One region of the Tsukamurella pseudospumae genome, then DNA from elsewhere that is predicted to be linked to it. Evidence: riboswitches for the same ligand, from Rfam matches in the RefSeq annotation. Region 1 holds a riboswitch; the other holds the start of a gene.

Region 1 (10,248 bases):
GCGCTCTTCATCGGCATCCACCTGACGGGTGCCGGCGAGGCGCTCAAGGCGATGTTCGTGATCACCGCGATCGCGCTCGTCGGCCTCGTGATCTTCGCGATCTTCGCCATCGGGAAGTTCGACGTCCACAACCTCACCGACATCGCCGCCACCGACGCGGCGGGCGCCTCGAGCTGGCTCCCGCACGGCTACCTCGGGATCTGGGCGGCCGTGCCCTTCGCGATCTGGTTCTTCCTCGCGATCGAGGGCGTGCCGCTGGCCGCCGAGGAGGCGCGCGAGCCCGAGAAGAACGTGCCCCGCGGCATCATCGTGGCGATGCTGATGCTCGTCGTCACCGGCGCGACGGTGTTCTTCCTCGCCCCGGGCGCGGTGGGCGCCGATGCGATGTCGACGTCCGGCAACCCCCTCGTCGAGGCACTCGGCGACGGCACCGCGTCGAAGGTGGTCAACTACATCGGCCTCGCCGGCCTGGTCGCGAGCTTCTTCTCGATCATGTACGCCTACTCGCGGCAGACCTTCGCGCTCTCGCGCGCCGGCTACCTCCCGAAGAGCCTGTCCGTCACCAACTCCCGCAAGGCGCCGGTCCTCGCGCTGATCGTGCCCGGCGTGATCGGCTTCGCTCTGTCCCTCACCGGCGAGGGCGCGATGCTCCTCAACATGGCCGTCTTCGGCGCCGCGGTCAGCTATGTGCTCATGATGATCAGCCACATCGTGCTGCGCCGCCGCGAGCCCGACATGCCGCGCCCGTACCGCACGCCCGGCGGTATCGTCACCACCTCGTTCGCCCTGGTCGTCGCCTGCATCGCCGTCGTCGCGACCTTCCTCGTCGACCCCACGGCAGCAGGATTGACCCTGGCAGCGTTCGCGGCCTTCCTCGTCTACTTCGGCGTGTACAGCCGGCACCACCTGGTGGCCAATTCGCCCGACGAGGAGTTCGCCGCCCTCGCCGATGCCGAACGGGACCTGCAGTGATGCGCCGTCGCGCGGCGCTGCTCGCCGCCGCCCTGCTCACCCTCGCCCCCGCGACCGTCGCCTGCTCCTCGAGCCACTCGGGGTCGACGTCGACGGAGTGCCGCACCCTCGCGTCCGACAAGGGGTGGTACGGCGACAATCGCGATCGCCTCCAGAAGCTCATCGCCGAGCGCGGCCACTGCGGCACCGCGCACGACGGTGCGGCCCCCGTCGCCCTGTTCGACTGGGACAACACGGTCGTGCGCAACGACATCGGCTCGGCGACCGCGTACTGGATGATCCGCACCGGCAAGATCCGGCAGCCCGCGAACGGCGATTGGCGGACGACGAGCCGATATCTCGTCCCCGAGGCGGCGCAGGCCCTCGCGGAGGCGTGCCCCACTGCGCTCGCAGCGCCCGGCACGCCGCTGCCCACCGACCGGGACACCCGCTGCGCCGACGCGCTCGTCGCGGTCGTCGAGGACGGCGAGATCGGCGGCAAGCCCGCCTTCGCCGGCTACGACCACCGGCGGATGGAGCCCGCGTACGCCTGGGTCGTCCAGCTCATGGCGGGCTACACCGAGGCCGAGATCGAGGACTTCGCGAAGACCGCCCGCACAGAGGCGCTCGCCGCCCCCGAGGGCGCGAAGCAACGTGTCGGGACCACCGAGGTGGCCGCCTGGGTGCGGTACTACAGCCAGATCAAGGACCTGATCGGGACGCTGGTGGACAACGGCTTCGACGTGCGGATCATCTCCGCGTCGGCGCAGCCCGTCGTGCGGGCGTGGGCGCCCGAGGTGGGGCTCGCACCCGACAAGCTGATCGGCATCCGTCCCGTCGTCACCGACGGGAAGATCGTTCCGCACCTGCGGGGATGCGGCGATGTACCCGATGGTGACGACTCGATGATCAACTACATCGACGGCAAGCGGTGTCTGGTCAACCAGGAGGTCCTCGGCATCACCGGGGCGCAGGCCTGGCAGCAGGCCCCCGAAGATCGGCGGCAGGTGCTCTCCGCGGGCGACTCCGTCACCGACCTCACCTTCCTCGCCGACGCCACCGGCCTGCGGCTCGTGATCAACCGCAACGTCCCCGAGCTGATGTGCACCGCGTACGCGGACGCCGACGACAAGTGGCTCGTCAACCCCATGTTCATCGAGCCGAAGCCGCAGGCGAAGCCCTACGCCTGCGCCACCGCGGGCACCGATGCCGCGGGGGCGAAGGTACCGGTCCGAGGTGCCGATGGCGCCCCGCTGGGCTCCGTCGCGGATACCGTCTACTAGAAGTCACGTCTGAAATCGGAGCAATCATGATCCGCAGCCAATCCGTTCGCGGGAAGACCTTCACCTTCACCTCGATGGCCGACCTGCTGGCCAAGGCCACGCCGCTGCGCTCCGGCGATCAGCTCGCAGGCTGCGCCGCCGCCTCGGACGCCGAGCGTGCGGCCGCGCGGTGGGCCCTCGCGGACGTCCCGCTGACGGCACTGCTCGAGGAACTCGTCGTGCCCTACGAGTCCGACGAGGTCACCCGCCTCATCATCGACACCCATGACCGCGCCGCGTTCGCGTCGATCGCGCACCTCACCGTCGGAGACCTCCGGGACCTCCTCCTGCGGTTCGCCGTCGCCGACGATGCCGGTGCCCGGCTCGCCGCCCTCGGACCGGCACTCACGCCGGAAATGGTTGCGGCGGTGAGCAAGCTGATGCGCAACCAGGACCTCATCGCGGTCGCGCGAGCAGTCCGGGTCACGGCCGGTTTCCGCACGACCGTCGGTCTTCCCGGCACGCTCGCCACCCGCCTGCAGCCCAACCACCCGACGGACGATCCGCGGGGCATCGCCGCCGCCACCCTCGACGGCCTGCTGCTGGGTTGCGGTGACGCAGTGATCGGGATCAACCCCGCGACCGACTCGCCGCACGCCACGTCCGACCTGCTGCACCTGCTCGACGAGGTGCGCACCCGGTTCGACATCCCCACGCAGTCGTGCGTGCTGAGCCACGTCACCACGACGCTCGGCCTCATCGAGCAGGGCGCGCCCGTCGACCTCGTCTTCCAGTCCATCGCCGGCACGGAGGGGGCCAATTCGGCCTTCGGCGTGACGATTCCGCTCCTGGAGGAGGCCAACGCCGCAGCGCGCGAGCTGGGCCGCGGCACCGTCGGGAACAATGTCATGTACCTGGAGACCGGGCAGGGCTCGGCGCTCTCGTCCGGCACGCACCTCGGCACCGACGGCGCCCCCGTCGACCAGCAGACCCTCGAGACGCGTGCCTACGCCGTCGCCCGGCACCTCGACCCGCTGCTCGTGAACACCGTGGTCGGGTTCATCGGGCCCGAGTACCTCTACGACGGCAAGCAGATCACCCGCGCCGGGCTCGAGGATCACTTCTGCGGCAAGCTCCTCGGCCTGCCGATGGGCGTCGACGTCTGCTACACCAACCACGCCGAGGCCGATCAGGACGACATGGACGACCTGCTCACCCTTCTCGCGGTCGCGGGCGTGTCCTTCGTCATCACCGTGCCGGGCGCCGACGACGTCATGCTCGGCTACCAGTCGCTCGCCTTCCACGACGCGCTCTACGCGCGCCGGGCGCTCGGCCTGCGGCCCGCGCCCGAGTTCGACGCGTGGCTCGCCCGCCAGGGCATGACCGACGAGTCGGGCGGCCTCCGTGACGTGGCCGTCGAGGCGTCTCCCCTCCGCGAACTCGCGGCGGGAGTCGGGCGGTGAGCGCGCCGGAGCGGTCCGACGGTGCCTTCTGGGACGTCCTGCGCGCCACCACGCAGTCGCGGATCGGCCTGGGCCGCACCGGCGATGCGCTGCCGACGCGCCGCGTCCTCGAGTTCTCGGCTGCGCACGCCGCGGCCCGCGATGCCGTCCACCAGCCGCTCGACGTGGACGATGTCGCGACCCGCGTCCGCGAGCTCGGGATCGGCGACCCGATCGCAGTGACCAGCCGCGCCGCCGACCGCGGCGAATATCTGCGACGACCGGACCTCGGCCGGGTGCCCGCCGACCTGTCCGACGTCCCGACGGTGCCCGACGCGGACGTCGCCATCGTCCTCGCCGACGGGCTCTCGCCGAAGGCGCTCACCGATCACGGTGCGGCGCTGGCCCGCGCGATCCTCGACGCCCTGCCACCCGACGTGACGGTCGCGCGGCCGGTCATCGCGACGCAGGCGAGGGTGGCGCTGGGGGACCACGTGGCGCGAGCGCTGGGCGTGCGCACCCTGCTCGTGCTGATCGGGGAGCGGCCGGGGCTGTCGGTGGCCGACAGCCTGGGTATCTACCTGACCCATCGGGCCGATCCCGAGGACTTCGCGGTGGGCGTCACCGATGCGCACCGCAACTGCATCTCCAACATCCATCCGCCCGAGGGGCTCGGCTACGCCGATGCTGCGCGGATCGCGGCCGGCCTCGTCGTCGGCGCCCGGCGGCTCGGCCGTTCCGGCGTGGACCTCAAGGACACCTCCCGCGCTGAACTGGGTGAGGGCACGGAGCGGCCGGCCCTGGGCTGAGCTGGCGTGTCGTCCGTTCGGACGATTGCGCTCACGTCCGGCGCGGGGTGAGAATGCGCTGGTGCAGCCGCCCCAGCAGCCCCCGTTCCCCGGCCAGCCGCAGCAGCCAGGCCGGCCGCAGCAACCCGGATGGCCGAACCAGCCGCAGCAACCCGGTTGGCAGTCCCCGCAGTACGGAGGCCCTCAGTACGGAGGTCCCCGGCTCGGGGCGCCGCAGCAGCCGCCGAGGCGGAACAGGCAGGCGCTGTACTGGTCACTCGGCGCCGTCGGTGTGGTACTCGTCGTCGCGCTGATCATCGTTCTTGCGGTGCAGCCGTGGAAGAAGTCGGGCGGTGGCGTGCAGACCTTCGAGCTCGATCGGGCGATCACCGTCGAAGTCCGGACGCCGAGCGGGTGGACGGCGAAGGAGATGAGCGCCGAAGGGGCGAGCGCGGTGTTGATCCTGCCCGCCGGCGACGATCGTGGCTACGACGAGATCAATACGGACTTCAAGAGCCTCCGGAACGGTCGCTCCGGCAAGCCGATCCACGCGGTCGTCATCAACGCGGGATCGTGCTCGAGCGACGCCGCGTCGTCCTGGGACATCGGCGACGTCGACAAGGGCACCGTGGGCGAGGCGACGAGACTGGGGCGCCGCGCGGTCTGGAACGTGCGGGGCAGCGACTGCGCGCGGATGATCAGCACCGACATGGACAGCGGCAGGCCGGCGTCGACGGCGAGTGAACTACTCGTTTCCCTCGCGGGATCGGGTGCGGTCGTCCCGCGTCACGACGGCACCAGGCCGTCGATCCGTCCGTCCAGCTAGCGAATCGCCCGGCCGGTCTTCCGGACTCTCGACGCCGGACGGATCGGCTGGCTACGCTGACGGCACTGAAGCCCGAGGAGGCACCATGGTCGCGAAGCGGATCCAGGACAACATCGACGCCGCGGCGAAGATCGCCACGAACTCCGTGCACAAGGCGGGCGACATCGTCGAGGGCGCGGCGCAGGTGCTCAAGGGCGACGTGCGGGCCGGCGCGGGGAAGATCGCCGCGAGCGCCGCGAACATCGCGACGACGGCCGCGTCGGAGGGCGTGAAGATCGCGAGCCAGAACCTCGACGGCGTCCGCGAGGCGGCGGACTCCGTCGCCGATGAAGTCAACAAGCCCCGCGATTAGACCTCGCCCCGTCGGTACCCGCCGGGCGTGAAGCCGAGCACCTTCCGGAAGTCCCGGACCAGGTGCGGCTGGTCGGCGTAGCCGAGGTCGGCGGCGATCCGGGAGACCGAGGTGTCCGGCTCGGTGCTCAGCAACTGGGCTGCGTGTTGGAGGCGGCGGCGATGGATCAGCGCCAGAGGAGTCAGGCCCACGAACTTCCGGGTGAGCCGCTGCGCGGTCCGCACCGAGACGCCGACCGCCGCGGCCGCGTCCTCCACCGTGAGGATCGTTCCGTCGTCCTCGATCCGGGCCACCAGGCGGTTGGCCAGGTCGGCGTCGTCGGACACCGTCGGAACCCTCGCGACGAGCCAGGATTCGATGGCCAGGCAAGCGGCTCCGAGGTCTCCGAGCCGCATTGCGGCGGACGTTTCGGCGTGCAGTTCGGGCTCGTCGAGCTCGACGTACAGGTCCAGGATCGACGGGGCGTCGTCGGTGACTGCTGCCGTCGCGGCGGGGCGCAGGAGTGCACCGACGACCCACCCGGTACCCGTGAGGTCGCGATGACTCCGGCCCGTGCTCGCTCCGGCGAGCCCCACCAGCTCCGACTCCACGGCCAGATTCAGCGCCGGGAACGGCAGCACGTTCTGCCGCGACGTGCGGCCGGGCGCGACGTTCCACTGCGAGATCCAGAACCACCGCACCAGCGGGTCCGCGGCGGGGGAGGGCGCACGTCGTTCGAAGGTCGGCAGCTGCGCCGGGTAGAGGATGCCGCGGGGGTTCACGGATCGATCGTAGGCGCCACGGGATCTGTCGCGAATCTTCAATTCCCGGCCGGGCCGCGGCTCGTAGCGTTGTGGTCATGACAGAGAACACCGCCGCCGCGAACGGCGTACACACCACGAACGGCGTCCCGCACTCCTTCTCCTCGCTGACGCCCTTCCTCTCGATCCCGAACGCCAAGGGAGCCATCGACTTCTACATCTCCGTGTTCGGTGCGCGCTCCCTCGGCGTCACCGAGATGGGCGGCGTGGTCGCCCACGCCGAACTCGACTTCGGGAACGGCCGGCTCCAGGTGGGCGAGCCCAATCCGCAGTTCGGCCTCATCCCCATGCCGGAGGGGGAGGCCGACTGCTACTCGCTGGGCCTGTACTGCGCCGACGTCGACGACGTCGTCGCGCGGGCGGAGGCCGCGGGCGCGACCGTCCGCGAACCGGTCATGAACTTCGTCTCCGGTGACCGGTTCGCGAGCATCCGCGATCCGTTCGGCGTGCGTTGGTCGATCATGACGCGGGTCGAGGACCTCAGCGACGAGGAGAGCGCGGCCCGCGTCGAGGAGTGGGCGGCCGCGCAGGGCTGATCCGCCGATTCGATCAGGGCATCCCGGACATCGGCTAAGCTACGGCCGCCGGTACGGCGTCCAGCCTGGACGTCGTTACTGAGGGAACCTGGTGCGATTCCGGGACTGTCCCGCAACGGTGAGTGGAGCCCGCGCTCCGCGAGTCCGATACCTCCCGGCGCTCGTCACACCGGCCGAGGAGCCCGAAACACGTGAATACCGAAACGAATCCGGCAAGTAGGACCCTGCGTCCGCTCGTCGTACTGCTCACGCTCGTCGCCGTCATCGCGGCGTCGGCGTGCTCCGCCCCCTCCCGCGACGCGGCGGCACCGTCGTCGTCCGACGCCCCCGTCACCGTCGTCGACGATGCTGGGCGCACCGTCGAACTGGCGCACCCGTTCCGCTCGGCGGTGGTCGCCAACCGCTACAACGTCGAGCTCATCCGCGCGATGGGCTCGATCGGCGCGGTGAAGTCGGTCGATCTCAACACGGCGCAGGACCGTGCCTACTGGCCGCAGTTCGATCCGGCGAACGTGATCGGCAAGAGTCAGAGCGAGATCAACCTGGAGAAGGTCATCGAGCTCAAGCCAGAAGCGCTGATCATCCCGAAGAACTCGCCGGTCGACGAGTACGCGCGCAAGCTCGACGGTGCCGGGATCAAGACGATCGTCGTCACCGGCTGGGACAACGCGTCGCTGCCCAAGCAGATGACGGTGCTCGGGAAGGCCTTCGGTCGTCCCGACGGCGCGCAGAAGGTCACCGACCTGTTCACCGGCACGATCAAGAAGGTGTCCGACCGCGTCTCGTCGCAGAGTCCGAAGAAGACTGTGTACTGGGAGTACGGCGACCCGAACACCACGGCGATCCCCGGGACCTCGAACGACGGGTGGCACAACATGATCGTGTCCGCGGGCGGCGTCAACATCTTCGGAGATCCGAACATCAAGGGCGACACCATCGACCCCGAGGCTGTTCTGCGCGCGAACCCGGATCTCATCGTCAAGACGACCTCCGGCGGGGCGCTCAAGAACACCGGTCGGTACACCCCGCCGGCGGACGGTGAGTTCGCTCGCATCGGTGCGGAGATGGTCGCACGGCCCGGCTGGGCTCAGTTGAATGCCGTGCGCGCCGGGAACACTCACCTCATGACCGGCTTCCTCGGTGGTGGCCTCGGCAAGGCCGTCGGGACTGTCTACGTCGCGAAGTGGCTCTACCCGGAGCAGATGAAGGACGTCGATCCGAATGCCGTCTTCGACCAGTGGCTCGACCTGCAGGGCGTGAAGCCGGTGGCGGGCCACACGTACGACGTGCCCGCTGTGCGGTGACTTCCGCGGTCGCTGCCGATCTGGCAGCGCTTCGGCGGGTACGCCGTCGGCGGATCTGGGTCGTCGTCGCGGCGCTCGCGACGACCACCGTGCTGGCCTGGGTCGGAGTCGTGCACGGGGTCACCGACGTCAGCTCGACACGGCTGCTCGCGACCCTCCTGCCCCGGGGAGACCGGATCGCGGAGCCTTTCGACTGGATGGAGTGGACCGCGTTCATCGACCTTCGACTACCGCGCATCGCGGTGGCGGTGGTCGCCGGCGCGGGGCTCGCGTGGTGCGGCTGTGCGATGCAGATCATCACCGGGAACCCGATGGCGAGTCCGTTCACCACCGGGATCTCCCACGCCGCGGCCTTCGGGGCGGCACTGTCCATGCTCGGGTCCGTCGCGATCGCCGGCTCGGCGACCGCCGGCACGATCGTCTGCGCCTTCGTCATGGCATGCCTGTGCTCCGTGCTCGTCGTCGCGATCGCCGGCGTGTCCCGGGTGGGGCCGACCGCTCTGGTCCTCACCGGCATAGCCATCAGCTACCTGTTCGCCGCGCTCGCGGCGGGGCTGCAGTACGCCGCCGACGAGCAGCAGTTGTCCGCGATCGTGCGGTGGACCTTCGGCGACCTCGGCCGCGCCACCTGGCCACAGATCGCGGTCATCGCGGCCGTCGTCGCAGGCGCCGGCGTGTACGTCACGGGGAACGCCGGGCGCTACCAGCGGCTTGCGGCGGGCGACGATGTGGCGCGGTCACTCGGCGTCGCCGTGGGACGGCTCAGACTCGAGACCGGACTGATGATCACGCTCGTGTCGGCGACGATCGTCAGTGTCACGGGGGTCATCGGGTTCGTCGGACTCGTGGCGCCTCACATCGCATCGATGTCGGTCGGTGCTGACGAGCGGTTCCGCATCCCGGCCGCCGGGATCATCGGCGCTGCGGTGGTCCTCGCTGCCGATCTCGTGGGCAGGCTCGTCTTCAGTCCGGTGATCGTCCCGGTGGGCATCGTCGTATCGCTCGTCGGCGTGCCCATGTTCCTGTGGCTGATCATCCGCGAGGGAAAGAGGTCGCGGACGTGACCGGGGCCATCGACGTCGAGGGGGTGGACGTCGCCTATCGGCGTCGCAGTGCGGCCGCGGTCAGTGGCGCGAGTCTGACTGTGCGGCGCGGCGAACTCGTCGGCGTGATCGGACCGAACGGGAGTGGGAAGTCGACGCTGCTGAAGGCGCTCGTCGGGATCGCGCGCCTCCGCTCCGGGAGGATCCTCGTCGACGGTGTCGATGCCGCGACGATGCGCGGCGCGCAGCGGGCAGCGCTGCTCGGCTACGTTCCGCAGCAGGACCTCGTGCACGGGCCCGCGCTCACCGTCGTCGAGTCGATCGCGCTCGGCGTCCCCGCGGGCGTCGGACGCGCGGACGGCCAGGAGCGTGCGGTCGGCGTCGCGCACCGGTTGGGGCTCGGGGGCAGGGTGCTGCGGCGGACGGACGAGTTGAGCGGTGGTCAGCGGCAGCGGGTGACGATCGGTCGCGCCCTCGTGCGGTCCGCGCCGTACCTGCTGCTCGACGAACCGGTCAGCAGCCTCGATCTGCGTTATCAGGGCGAGATCATGGGCCTGCTCCGCGAACTGGCCGACGACGGCACCGGCGTGCTGGTGGTACTGCACGATCTCAATCTGGCGGCGGCGTACTGCGATCGGTTGGTGGTCGTATCGGACGGACGGATCGGTCCCTCGGGACCGGCCCGCGACGTGGTGACCGAGGAGCTGGTGTCGGGCCTCTACGGCGACGCGTCCGTCGTGCGTGAGGTCGACGGTGTCCGGTACGTGCTGCCGAGCGCCCGCAGAGGAGTCCGGACATGAAGGACCTCGCGGAGGTGCTCGCCGACGTGGACTCGTTGGGCCAGCCGTTCCGGGTCACCGTGCGCGGTATCGAGGGGCCACCGGTGACGGGTTCGGTGGACGGGTTCGCCTCCGCGTCGCTCGCCGTCCCCGGCACGGGCGAGG
Region 2 (10,248 bases), on a different contig from region 1:
GCCCTTCGCTCGCGAACAGTACATCGAGAAGTTCCGCATCCTCGCCGACGGCGTCATCGAGAAGGCCGAGCAGGACCGCTTCCTCGACTCCGCGCAGCGCACCCCGTCCCTCGGGGCCGGCGAGCTCGACCAGCTGACGTTCACCGTCTCCGACGAGGTGCTCGCCCGCACCCCGAAGCTGAACCCGGGGCTCTTCTGATGAGCGGCGGCGACACCGGCGTCGGTGGCCTGCTCACCGCCCGAGCCTCGGCGAGCGACAAGCGCAGGGCCTTCCGCGCCGCACTGGCGTCGGACCGCATCGCGCGGCTGCCCGGCGCCTTCAATCCGCTGACCGCCAGGCTGATCCAGGAGATCGGATTCGAGGGCGTGTACGTCTCCGGCGCCGTGGTCGCCGCCGACCTCGCCCTGCCCGACATCGGCCTCACCACGCTCACCGAGGTCGCGATGCGGGCCCAGCAGATCGCCCGCGTCACCGAGCTGCCCACCCTCGTCGACGCCGACACCGGCTTCGGCGAGCCGATGAGCGCGGCCCGCACCGTCACCGTTCTCGAGGACGCGGGCCTCGCCGGCCTGCACCTGGAGGACCAGGTGAATCCGAAGCGGTGCGGCCACCTCGACGGCAAGGCCGTGGTTCCGACGGACGAGGCCGTCCGCCGCATCCGTGCAGCGGTCGCGGCCCGCCGGGACCAGGACTTCGTGATCTGCGCACGCACCGATGCCGCGGGCATCGAGGGCATCGACGCGGCCGTCGAGCGGGCGAAGGCCTACGCGGGCGCGGGCGCGGACCTGATCTTCACCGAGGCCCTCTACACCACAGCCGATTTCGAGCGCTTCCGTGCGGCCGTCGACATCCCGTTGCTGGCCAACATGACCGAGTTCGGCAAGTCCGACCTCATCGACGCCGGCACCCTCGAGTCCATCGGCTACAACGCGGTGATCTACCCGGTCACCACATTGCGCCTGGCGATGTTCGCCGCTGAAGATGGCCTGCGCGAGATCGCAGCCCAGGGCACCCAGAAGGAACTCCTCTACCGGATGCAGCACCGCAGCCGCCTGTACGAGCTCCTGCAGTACGAGCGCTACAACGACTTCGATTCCGGCATCTTCGACTTCCAGCTGAAGGGAAACCAGTGATGACACCTGCAACCTCCCCCGGTCGGCCTTCGGCCTCCAGCCCGCCGGACATCCGCAAGGGCCTCGCCGGCGTCGTCGTCGATACGACGGCGGTCTCGAAGGTCGTGCCGGAGACCAACTCCCTGACCTATCGCGGCTACGCGGTGCAGGACCTCGCCGAGCACTGCGGTTTCGAGCAGGTGGCCTACCTGCTGTGGAACGGCGAGCTCCCGACCGACGCGCAGCTCTCGCTCTTCACGCAGCGGGAGCGTGCGGCGCGCCGCGCCGACCGGTCGCTGCTGAGCCTGGTGGCGCGGATCCCCGAGACCTGCCATCCGATGGACGTCGTCCGCACTGCGGTGAGCTACCTCGGCGCAGAGGACACCGACGAGTGGAACCGCGATCCCGTCGCGCTCCAGGCCAAGGGGCTGCGCCTGCTCGCAGTCCTCCCGACGGTCGTCGCGGCGGATCAGCGGCGCCGACGCGGCCTGGAGCCGATCGCGCCGGACCACACGCTCGGCTTCGCGGCGAACTTCCTGAACATGTGCTTCGGCGAGGTCCCCGAGCCGGCGCTGGTGAAGGCCTTCGAGGTCTCGCTGATCCTCTATGCGGAGCACAGCTTCAACGCCTCGACCTTCGCTGCCCGGGTTGTCACGTCCACCATGTCGGACATCTACAGCGCCGTCACCGCCGCCATCGGCGCGCTGAAGGGTCCGCTGCACGGCGGCGCGAACGAGGCCGTCATGCACGACATGGAGGAGATCGGCGATCCCTGCGCCGCCGAATCCTGGATGCGCGGCAAGCTCGAGCGCAAGGAGAAGGTGATGGGCTTCGGGCATCGCGTGTACAAGAACGGCGACTCGCGCGTCCCCACGATGAAGCAGTCGTTCCTCGAGATCGCGAACCGGACCGACGGCGCTCGCTTCGTCGAGATGTACGACATCCTCGAGAAGACGATGGTCGATGCGACGGGCATCAAGCCCAACCTCGACTTCCCGACGGGGCCCGCGTATCACCTGCTGGGATTCGACACGGAGGTCTTCACACCGATCTTCGTGATGGCACGGATCACCGGCTGGACGGCCCACATCATCGAGCAGACCGAGGCCAACGCACTCATCCGGCCGCTCAGCGAGTACGTGGGGGTGGAACAGCGCCCGGTGGTGGCGTAGGCCCCATATCATCGAGTACGACAGCGCCCGGGGCCATCGCCCCGGGCGTTGAGGTAAGACGTCGAAGTCCCACGAAGACCGGTGGAGCGTGAACATGTTCAAGAAAGTCCTGGTAGCCAACCGAGGCGAGATCGCGATCCGCGGATTCCGCGCAGCGGTGGAGAGCGGCGCGCGAACCGTCGCCGTGTACCCGTACGAGGACCGCAACTCCCCGCACCGGCAGAAGGCCGACGAGGCGTATCAGATCGGTTCGGAGGGGCATCCCGTCCGGGCGTACCTCAGTGTCGACGAGATCATCCGGATCGCGAAGCAGGCCGGTGCCGACGCGGTCTACCCGGGATACGGATTCCTGTCGGAGAACCCGGACCTGGCCTCGGCCTGCGCGGAGAACGGCATCACGTTCGTGGGTCCGCCGACCGAGGTGCTGGAACTGACCGGCAACAAGGCCCGGGCGATCGCCGCGGCCCGCGAGGCGGGCCTGCCGGTCCTGACCTCGACGGCGCCGTCCTCGGACGTCGACGAGCTGCTCCGCGCCGCGCAGGACATGCACTTCCCCGTCTTCGTCAAGGCGGTCGCGGGTGGCGGCGGGCGCGGCATGCGCCGCGTCGCCGTGATCGAGGACCTGCGCGACGCGATCGAGATCGCCTCGCGGGAAGCGGAATCGGCGTTCGGCGATCCGACGGTGTTCCTCGAGGAGGCGGTGATCGACCCGCGGCACATCGAGGTCCAGATCCTGGCCGACACCGCGGGCAACGTGATCCATCTGTTCGAGCGGGACTGCTCGCTGCAGCGCCGGCACCAGAAGGTCATCGAGATGGCGCCGGCGCCGAACATCTCGGAGGAGCTGCGCACACGCCTGTGCACGGACGCCGTGAACTTCGCCACGCAGATCGGCTACTCGTGCGCGGGCACCGTCGAGTTCCTCGTCGACCCGCAGGGCCGGCACGTGTTCATCGAGATGAACCCGCGGATCCAGGTGGAGCACACCGTGACCGAGGAGGTCACCGACGTCGACCTGGTGGCCGCACAGCTCAAGGTCGCCTCGGGTTCCACGTTGCCCGAGCTGGGGCTGACGCAGGATGCGATCCGCCTCAACGGGGCCGCGCTGCAGTGCCGCATCACGACGGAGGACCCGACGGACGGCTTCCGCCCGGACACCGGCCGGGTGTCGGCGTACCGGACGCCGGGCGGCGCGGGCATCCGCCTCGACGGTGGCACCTCCGTCGGCGCGGAGATCAGCCCGCACTTCGATTCGATGCTGGTCAAGCTGACCACTCGCGGCAGGGACCGGGCCACGGCCATCGTCCGCGCCCGGCGGGCGTTGGCGGAGTTCCGCATTCGGGGCGTGGCGACGAACATCCCGTACCTGCAGGCGGTCCTGGCCGATCCCGCGTTCGTGGCGGGCGAGGTCACCACCTCCTTCATCGAGCAGCGCCCGGAGCTCCTCACCGCGCGGGGCTCCTCGGACACGGCGAGCAAGATCCTGCGCTACCTGGCGGACGTCACCGTCAACAAGCCGCACGGCACCCGCCCGACCAAGGTGTACGCCTCCGACAAGGTCCCCGCGATCGACCTGACCGCCCCGGCACCGGACGGCTCGAAGCAGCGCCTGACGAAGCTCGGCCCCGCCGGGTTCGCCGCGGACCTGCGCGCGCAGACCGCGCTCGCGGTCACCGACACGACCTTCCGCGATGCGCACCAGTCACTGCTGGCGACACGTGTGCGGACCTCGGCGCTGGCGACGATCGCCCCGTACGAGTCACGGATGATGCCGCAGCTGCTCTCCGTCGAGGCATGGGGCGGCGCCACCTACGATGTGGCGCTGCGGTTCCTGCACGAGGACCCGTGGGAGCGGCTGGCCACGCTGCGGGAGGCCATGCCCAACATCTGCCTGCAGATGCTGCTGCGCGGCCGTAACACCGTGGGCTACACCCCGTACCCGCAACAGGTGACGGACTCGTTCGTCGCCGAGGCCGCCGCCACGGGTGTGGACATCTTCCGGATCTTCGACGCGCTCAACGACGTCGAGCAGATGCGACCCGCGATCGAGGCCGTGCTCGCCACGGACAGGGCCATCGCGGAGGGCGCCCTCTCCTACACCGGCGACCTCGCGAACCCGGGCGAGAGCCTCTACACCCTCGACTACTACCTGGGTGTCGCGGAGAAGATCGTCAAGGCGGGCGCGCACGTCCTGGCCATCAAGGACATGGCCGGCCTGCTGCGGCCCGCGGCCGCCACGAAGCTGGTCACGGCGCTGCGCAAGGAGTTCGACCTCCCCGTGCACGTGCACACCCACGACACCCCCGGCGGGCAGCTGGCCACCTACCTCGCCGCCTGGCAGGCCGGCGCGGACGCCGTCGACGGTGCCGCCGCCCCGCTGTCGGGGACGACGAGCCAGCCCTCGCTGTCCTCTATCGTCGCCGCCACCGCACACACCGACCGGGACACGGGGATCGATCTCGACGCGGTCTGCGCGCTCGAGCCCTACTGGGAGGCGGTGCGGGGCGCGTACGCGCCGTTCGAGTCCGGACTCAAGGCCCCCACCGGGCGGGTCTACCACCACGAGATCCCCGGCGGGCAGCTGTCGAACCTGCGGCAGCAGGCCGGAGCGCTGGGCCTGGCCGAGCGATTCGAGGACATCGAGAACGCCTACGCCTCGGCCGACCGCATGCTCGGCCGGCTGGTCAAGGTCACTCCGTCGTCGAAGGTCGTGGGCGATCTCGCCCTCGCCCTCGTCGGTACCGGCGTCTCCGCCGACGAGTTCGCCGCCGACCCCGGCAAGTACGACATCCCCGACTCGGTGATCGGCTTCCTCCGCGGCGAGCTCGGCACCCCGCCCGGAGGCTGGCCCGAACCGCTGCGCACCCGCGCCCTCGAGGGCCGCGCCGAAGCCGCACCGGTCAGCGACGTCCCCGCCGACGAGGCCACCGAACTCGAGGGCACCTCGGAACAGCGCCGGGCGTCCCTGAGCCGGCTCCTGTTCCCCGGGCCGATGCGCGAGTTCACCGAGCACCTCGCCGAATTCGGCGATGTCTCCAAGCTCTCGACCAACCAGTTCCTCTACGGGCTACGGCAGGGCGAGGAGCACCGCGTCCAGCTCGCCACCGGCGTCGAACTGCTCATCAAGCTCGAAGGCGTCGGTGAACCGGACGAGCACGGCAACCGCACGCTGGTCTGCACCCTCAACGGGCAGCTGCGCACCGTCTCCGTGCGGGACCGAGCCGTTCAGGCGGACGTACCCGCCGCGGAGCGCGCCGACAAGAGCAACCCCGGGCACATCCCCGCGCCCTTCGCGGGCGTCGTCACCCCGACGGTGCACGCGGGCTCCACGGTGGAGGTGGGCGATCAGATCGCCACGATCGAGGCGATGAAGATGGAGGCCGCGATCACGGCCCCCGTCGCGGGCACCGTCAGCCGCGTCGCCCTCGCCGGGCCCACCCAGGTCGACGGTGGCGATCTCGTCGCCGTCATCGACGCCTAGGAGCCACCGGAGAGACCAAGGGGCCCGGCCGCGTTCGCGCGGCCGGGCCCTCGTCGTCGAGCGCCGGACTACAGCGTCGCGCGGACGGCCTTCGCCGCGGCGACCAGGTTCCGCAGCGAGGCCACGGTCTCCTCCGTGCCGCGGGTCTTGAGGCCGCAGTCCGGATTCACCCAGAGGCGCTCCGCGGGAACGGCTTCCAGCGCCGCGCGCAGCGAGGCCTCGACCTCGTCCTGCGCGGGCACGCGGGGCGAGTGGATGTCGTAGACGCCGGGGCCCACCTGGTTGGCGAAGCCCGCCTCGTTGAGGTCGTCCAGGATCTCCATGCGCGAGCGGGCCGCCTCGATCGAGGTGACGTCCGCGTCGAGATCGGCGATGGCGCCGATCACGTCGCCGAACTCCGAATAGCACAGGTGCGTGTGGATCTGGGTGTCGTCCACGACGCCCGAGGTCGACAGCCGGAACGAGCCCGTGGCCCAGTCCAGGTAGGCCGGACGGTCCGCGGCGCGCAGCGGCAGCAGCTCGCGCAACGCGGGCTCGTCCACCTGGATGATCTTCACGCCGGCCCGCTCGAGGTCGACCGTCTCGTCCCGGATGGCCAACGCCACCTGATCGGCGGAGTCGGCGAGCGGCTGGTCGTCGCGCACGAAGGACCACGCGAGGATCGTGACCGGGCCGGTGAGCATGCCCTTGACGGGCCGCTCGGTCAGCGTCTGCGCGTAGGCGATCCAGGAGACCGTCATCGGCTCGGCGCGGCGCACGTCACCGTACAGGATCGGAGGCCGCACGCAGCGGGTGCCGTAGGACTGCACCCAGCCGTTGTCGGTGGCGAGGAAGCCCTCGAGCCGCTCGGCGAAGTACTGCACCATGTCGTTGCGCTCGGGCTCGCCGTGCACGAGGACGTCGATGCCGAGATCCTCCTGCAGCTTCACCACGTCGGCGATCTCCGCCTGCATGCGGCGCACGTACTCCGCCTCGTCGATGCGCCCGGCGCGCAGATCCGCGCGCGCGACACGGATCGCACCGGTCTGTGGGTAGGAGCCGATGGTGGTCGTCGGCAGGAGCGGGAGACCCAGTCGGTCCCGCTGTGCGACCGCGCGTTCCGCGGCGGCGGCCCGGCCGGTGCCCGCGGCGCGCAGTGCGGCGAGCCGGTCGCGGACGGCACCGTCGTTCAGGCGGGCGTCGGCCTCGCGTGCGGCGCGCACGGCGGCGCTCTCCGCGAACTCGGCAGCCACCACGGGACGGCCCTCGGTGAGCGCACGGGACAGGACGACGACCTCGCCGATCTTCTCCTCGGCGAAGGACAGCCAGGCGCGCACCCCCTCGGCGCCCGCGGGCTCGGGTGCCGTCTCGGCGGCGACGGTGTAGGGGACGTGGAGCAGGGAGCACGACGTGCTCACGGCCAACGCCGCGGCGGACCCGGACAGCGTTCCCAGGGTGGCGAGCGCCGCCTCCAGGTCCGTGCGCCAGACATTACGTCCGTCGACGACGCCCGCGAGCAGCAGCTTGCCCGCCAGTGCCGGCGTCCCCGCGACGAGTTCGACGACGGCGGGATCGGTCACCAGGTCGACGGCGATCGCCTCGACTCCGGTACCTGCCAGCGCGGCGAGCGAGGGCCCCGGCGAGCCGAAGTAGGTGGCGACCGCGATCGACGGCCGCTCGACGGCGGACGCCAGCTCGCCGTAGACCTTCGCGGCGGTGTCGGCGAGGGCCAGGCCCGCCTCGCTGACCAGCACGGGCTCATCGAGCTGGACCCACTGCGCGCCCGCGGTGGCGAGCCGCGCGAACAGGTCGCGGTAGAGCGGCAGCAACTCGTCGATGCGGGCCAGCGGGTCGCCGGCACCGTCGACGGCCTTGGACAGCGCGAGGAAGGTGATGGGGCCGACCACGACAGGGCGCGCCGGAACGCCCTGCGCGAGGGCCTCATCGAGGTCGTCGAGGACCTTCTCCGAATGCAGCGAGAAGACGGTGTCCGGACCGATCTCGGGCACGAGGTAGTGGTAGTTCGTGTCGAACCACTTCGTCATCTCGAGCGGGGTGACCTCCGCGGTGCCGCGCGCGGCGGCGAAACAGCGGTCGAGCCGGTCCTCGATGCCCGCAACGCGGGGCGGCAAGGCGCCGAGCAGCTCGGCGGTGTCGAGGATCTGGTCGTAGTAGCTGAAGGTGTTGGTGGGCACGGAATCCAGTCCGGCGGCGGCCAGACGGGCCCACTCGTCGCGCCGCAGGCCCGCGGCGGTGGTTTCGAGATCGGCGCGGCTCACGGAGCCCTTCCAGTAGCCCTCGATGGCGCGCTTGAGCTCGCGGCGGGGGCCGATGCGGGGAACACCGAGAACGGTGCGGGTGAAGTTCGGTGCGGTCACAGGTGGACCGTTCCTTTCGTGCGTAGCGGGCGGCGACCGCCTGTCCGGGCGCACGTACGCACGACGACGAGCCCGCCTGTCGACGTCCCGTCCTCCTGCGGTCGCACGCCCATTCCACGAGGCGGCACACCACCGGACGCGGCGCGTCCGGTACAGCGGGCAGGTATTCGGACTCGCAGGCCTCGTACTCGTTCCTACCGGTCGCTGCTTCCCAGACCGGGGCCCAGTGCGTCGTCGCGACTTTCGTTCCTGCTCACCGCTGCGGGACAGTCCCGGATTCCCACCGGGTTCCCTCTTCACGTCGCGGCGCACCGCGCGCTTCGATGCCGCGTCCGAGGCCTCGGGCGGCAGACCAGCTGCGTCTCCAGCATGCCACTTCGTGCATCCTTGCCGTGCGTCGGCACGCCCGGAGCGGGCTCGGCCGTCTCCCGTCCGGATCAGTCGTCGACGGTGAACCGCTTGAGCCGGCTCGTCCGCCCGGCGATCAGGCGAACCCGGGACTTCGGCAACCCGAGATGGGCGGCGAGCAGAGCGACGGCCGCCGTGTTCGCCCTCCCCTCGGTCGCGGGTTCGCGAACGAACAGGGTGAGCGTGCCGTCATCACCGACCTCGACGACGGGCCCCTTGCGGCTGCCCGGCTTGATCGTGCAGGTCACAGTGTGCGGGCTCATCGGTCCATGATGTCAGGTTCGCCACTGAGTACAGTGGATTCATGGGGATGCGGAGGATCGGGCTGAGCGTCGCGGCGGCGCTCGCCGTACTGGTGGTGCTGGCGGGCGGTGTCGTGTGGTGGTCCACGGCCCATGAGACACCGCTCTCGCGGCATCTCCCCGCCGAGCTGAAGCCGCGGACCTTCCCCACTGTCAGCACGGCGGGGCTCGACCCGTCAAGGATTCGCATCATCGAGAATCTGCGGCGGGAGTTCGACGCGAACCGGCCCGGCACGTACTACTCGGAGGGCGTCGAGGAGCCGTGGTGCGCCGACTTCGTCTCGACGGTGCTCCGCGATTCCGGCCTGCCCCTGCGCAACCCGAACTCCGGCACCTGGCGGATTCCGGGCGTGTACACGCTCACCGAGTACTTCCAGAAGGCAGGGAAGCTGGAGCCCGCGACGCCGTACCGCCCGCAGCCCGGCGACGTGGTGCTGTACGCACCGGAACACCCGCAACTGCGGCAGCACACGAACATCGTCGTGTCCGTCGACGGTGACACGGTCACCACGGTGGGCGGCAACCAGGCGGGCGGGATCAGCGCACTGACCTACCGAGTGGCGGACACGTTCGGCATCGTCGGGTACGGGGTGCCCGTCCGATGACGGTGCTCGACGCGCTGCGGGCGCGGATCGCCGCCGGGAGCACGCCGGGAGCACGCTCGGACGGGCTGCGGATCGCGCTGTCCATCGAGGGCGGGGGCTCGCGATCGGCGTACTCGGCGGGAATGGCGATGGCCGTTGAGGAGTCGGGGCTGCTCCCCGCCTTCGACGCGGTCTACGGCACTTCCGGCGGCGGGCTCAACGCGGCATGGCTCCTGTCCGGGGAGGGCCTGCGGTGGCTGCCCTCGTGGGGCTGGGACGCGGTTCTCGCGGAGCGGGTGGTGCACCCGCGGCGCGCCCTGCGCGGCGGCGTCGTCGTGGACACCCGCCATCTGGTGGACCGGGTGTACTCCGACGTGACGCCCATGGATTTCGCGGCGATCCTCGACAACCCGATCAGCCTGCACCCCTTGGCCGTCGACGCGCACACGCGACGCGTCGCCGACCTGTCCCCGTACCTCGTCGACGCGGCGTCCGTGCGGACCGCGCTGCGCGCGACGACGGCGCTGCCGCTGCTCGCCGGTCCCCCGGTGCGCCTGGCCGGGCGGGAGTTCCTCGACGGCGGGCTCGCGGAGAAGGTCCCCCTGGCCACACCGATCGAGCAGGGCGCCACGCACCTGGTGGTACTGCGCACCGTCGAGGAGGCGGCCGAGGCCGCGCGCCGCGGCTCGCGGGCCGAGAAGTGGATCCTGGACGCCTATTTCACCGCGCGGCGCGCCGCGCCTCCGCCCGGCCCCGTCGTGCCGGGCACCGCCGAGGTGCTGCAGATCTGGGTTCCGGAGGGCAGCCCGGCCGTCGGCCGCCTCTCGAACG

The links. A riboswitch is a leader RNA that binds a small molecule or an ion and turns the genes downstream of it on or off. The one in region 1 is predicted to bind cobalamin.
Region 2: it holds a riboswitch for cobalamin, as region 1 does, so the genes downstream of both, metE (5-methyltetrahydropteroyltriglutamate--homocysteine S-methyltransferase) here and AXK60_RS00310 (ABC transporter substrate-binding protein) in region 1, are expected to answer to the same signal.

What each region holds. Positions count from the first base shown of each region.
Region 1 is NZ_LSRF01000001.1:64,145-74,392, reverse strand. Features, by position in the region: gene eat (ethanolamine permease) at 1-972, shown strand, start outside; gene AXK60_RS00345 (HAD family hydrolase) at 972-2,234, shown strand; gene AXK60_RS00340 (ethanolamine ammonia-lyase subunit EutB) at 2,261-3,676, shown strand; gene eutC (ethanolamine ammonia-lyase subunit EutC) at 3,673-4,464, shown strand; gene AXK60_RS00330 (hypothetical protein) at 4,526-5,269, shown strand; gene AXK60_RS00325 (Rv1893 family protein) at 5,355-5,621, shown strand; gene AXK60_RS00320 (helix-turn-helix transcriptional regulator) at 5,618-6,382, opposite strand; gene AXK60_RS00315 (VOC family protein) at 6,460-6,957, shown strand; cobalamin riboswitch at 6,990-7,130, shown strand; gene AXK60_RS00310 (ABC transporter substrate-binding protein) at 7,149-8,261, shown strand; gene AXK60_RS00305 (FecCD family ABC transporter permease) at 8,258-9,325, shown strand; gene AXK60_RS00300 (ABC transporter ATP-binding protein) at 9,322-10,104, shown strand; gene AXK60_RS00295 (ferric iron reductase) at 10,101-10,248, shown strand, end outside.
Region 2 is NZ_LSRF01000015.1:14,596-24,843, reverse strand. Features, by position in the region: gene prpD (2-methylcitrate dehydratase PrpD) at 1-199, shown strand, start outside; gene prpB (methylisocitrate lyase) at 199-1,134, shown strand; gene AXK60_RS08950 (bifunctional 2-methylcitrate synthase/citrate synthase) at 1,134-2,285, shown strand; gene AXK60_RS08945 (pyruvate carboxylase) at 2,380-5,766, shown strand; gene metE (5-methyltetrahydropteroyltriglutamate--homocysteine S-methyltransferase) at 5,835-8,123, opposite strand; cobalamin riboswitch at 8,282-8,436, opposite strand; gene AXK60_RS08935 (DUF167 domain-containing protein) at 8,561-8,794, opposite strand; gene AXK60_RS08930 (CHAP domain-containing protein) at 8,836-9,438, shown strand; gene AXK60_RS08925 (patatin-like phospholipase family protein) at 9,435-10,248, shown strand, end outside.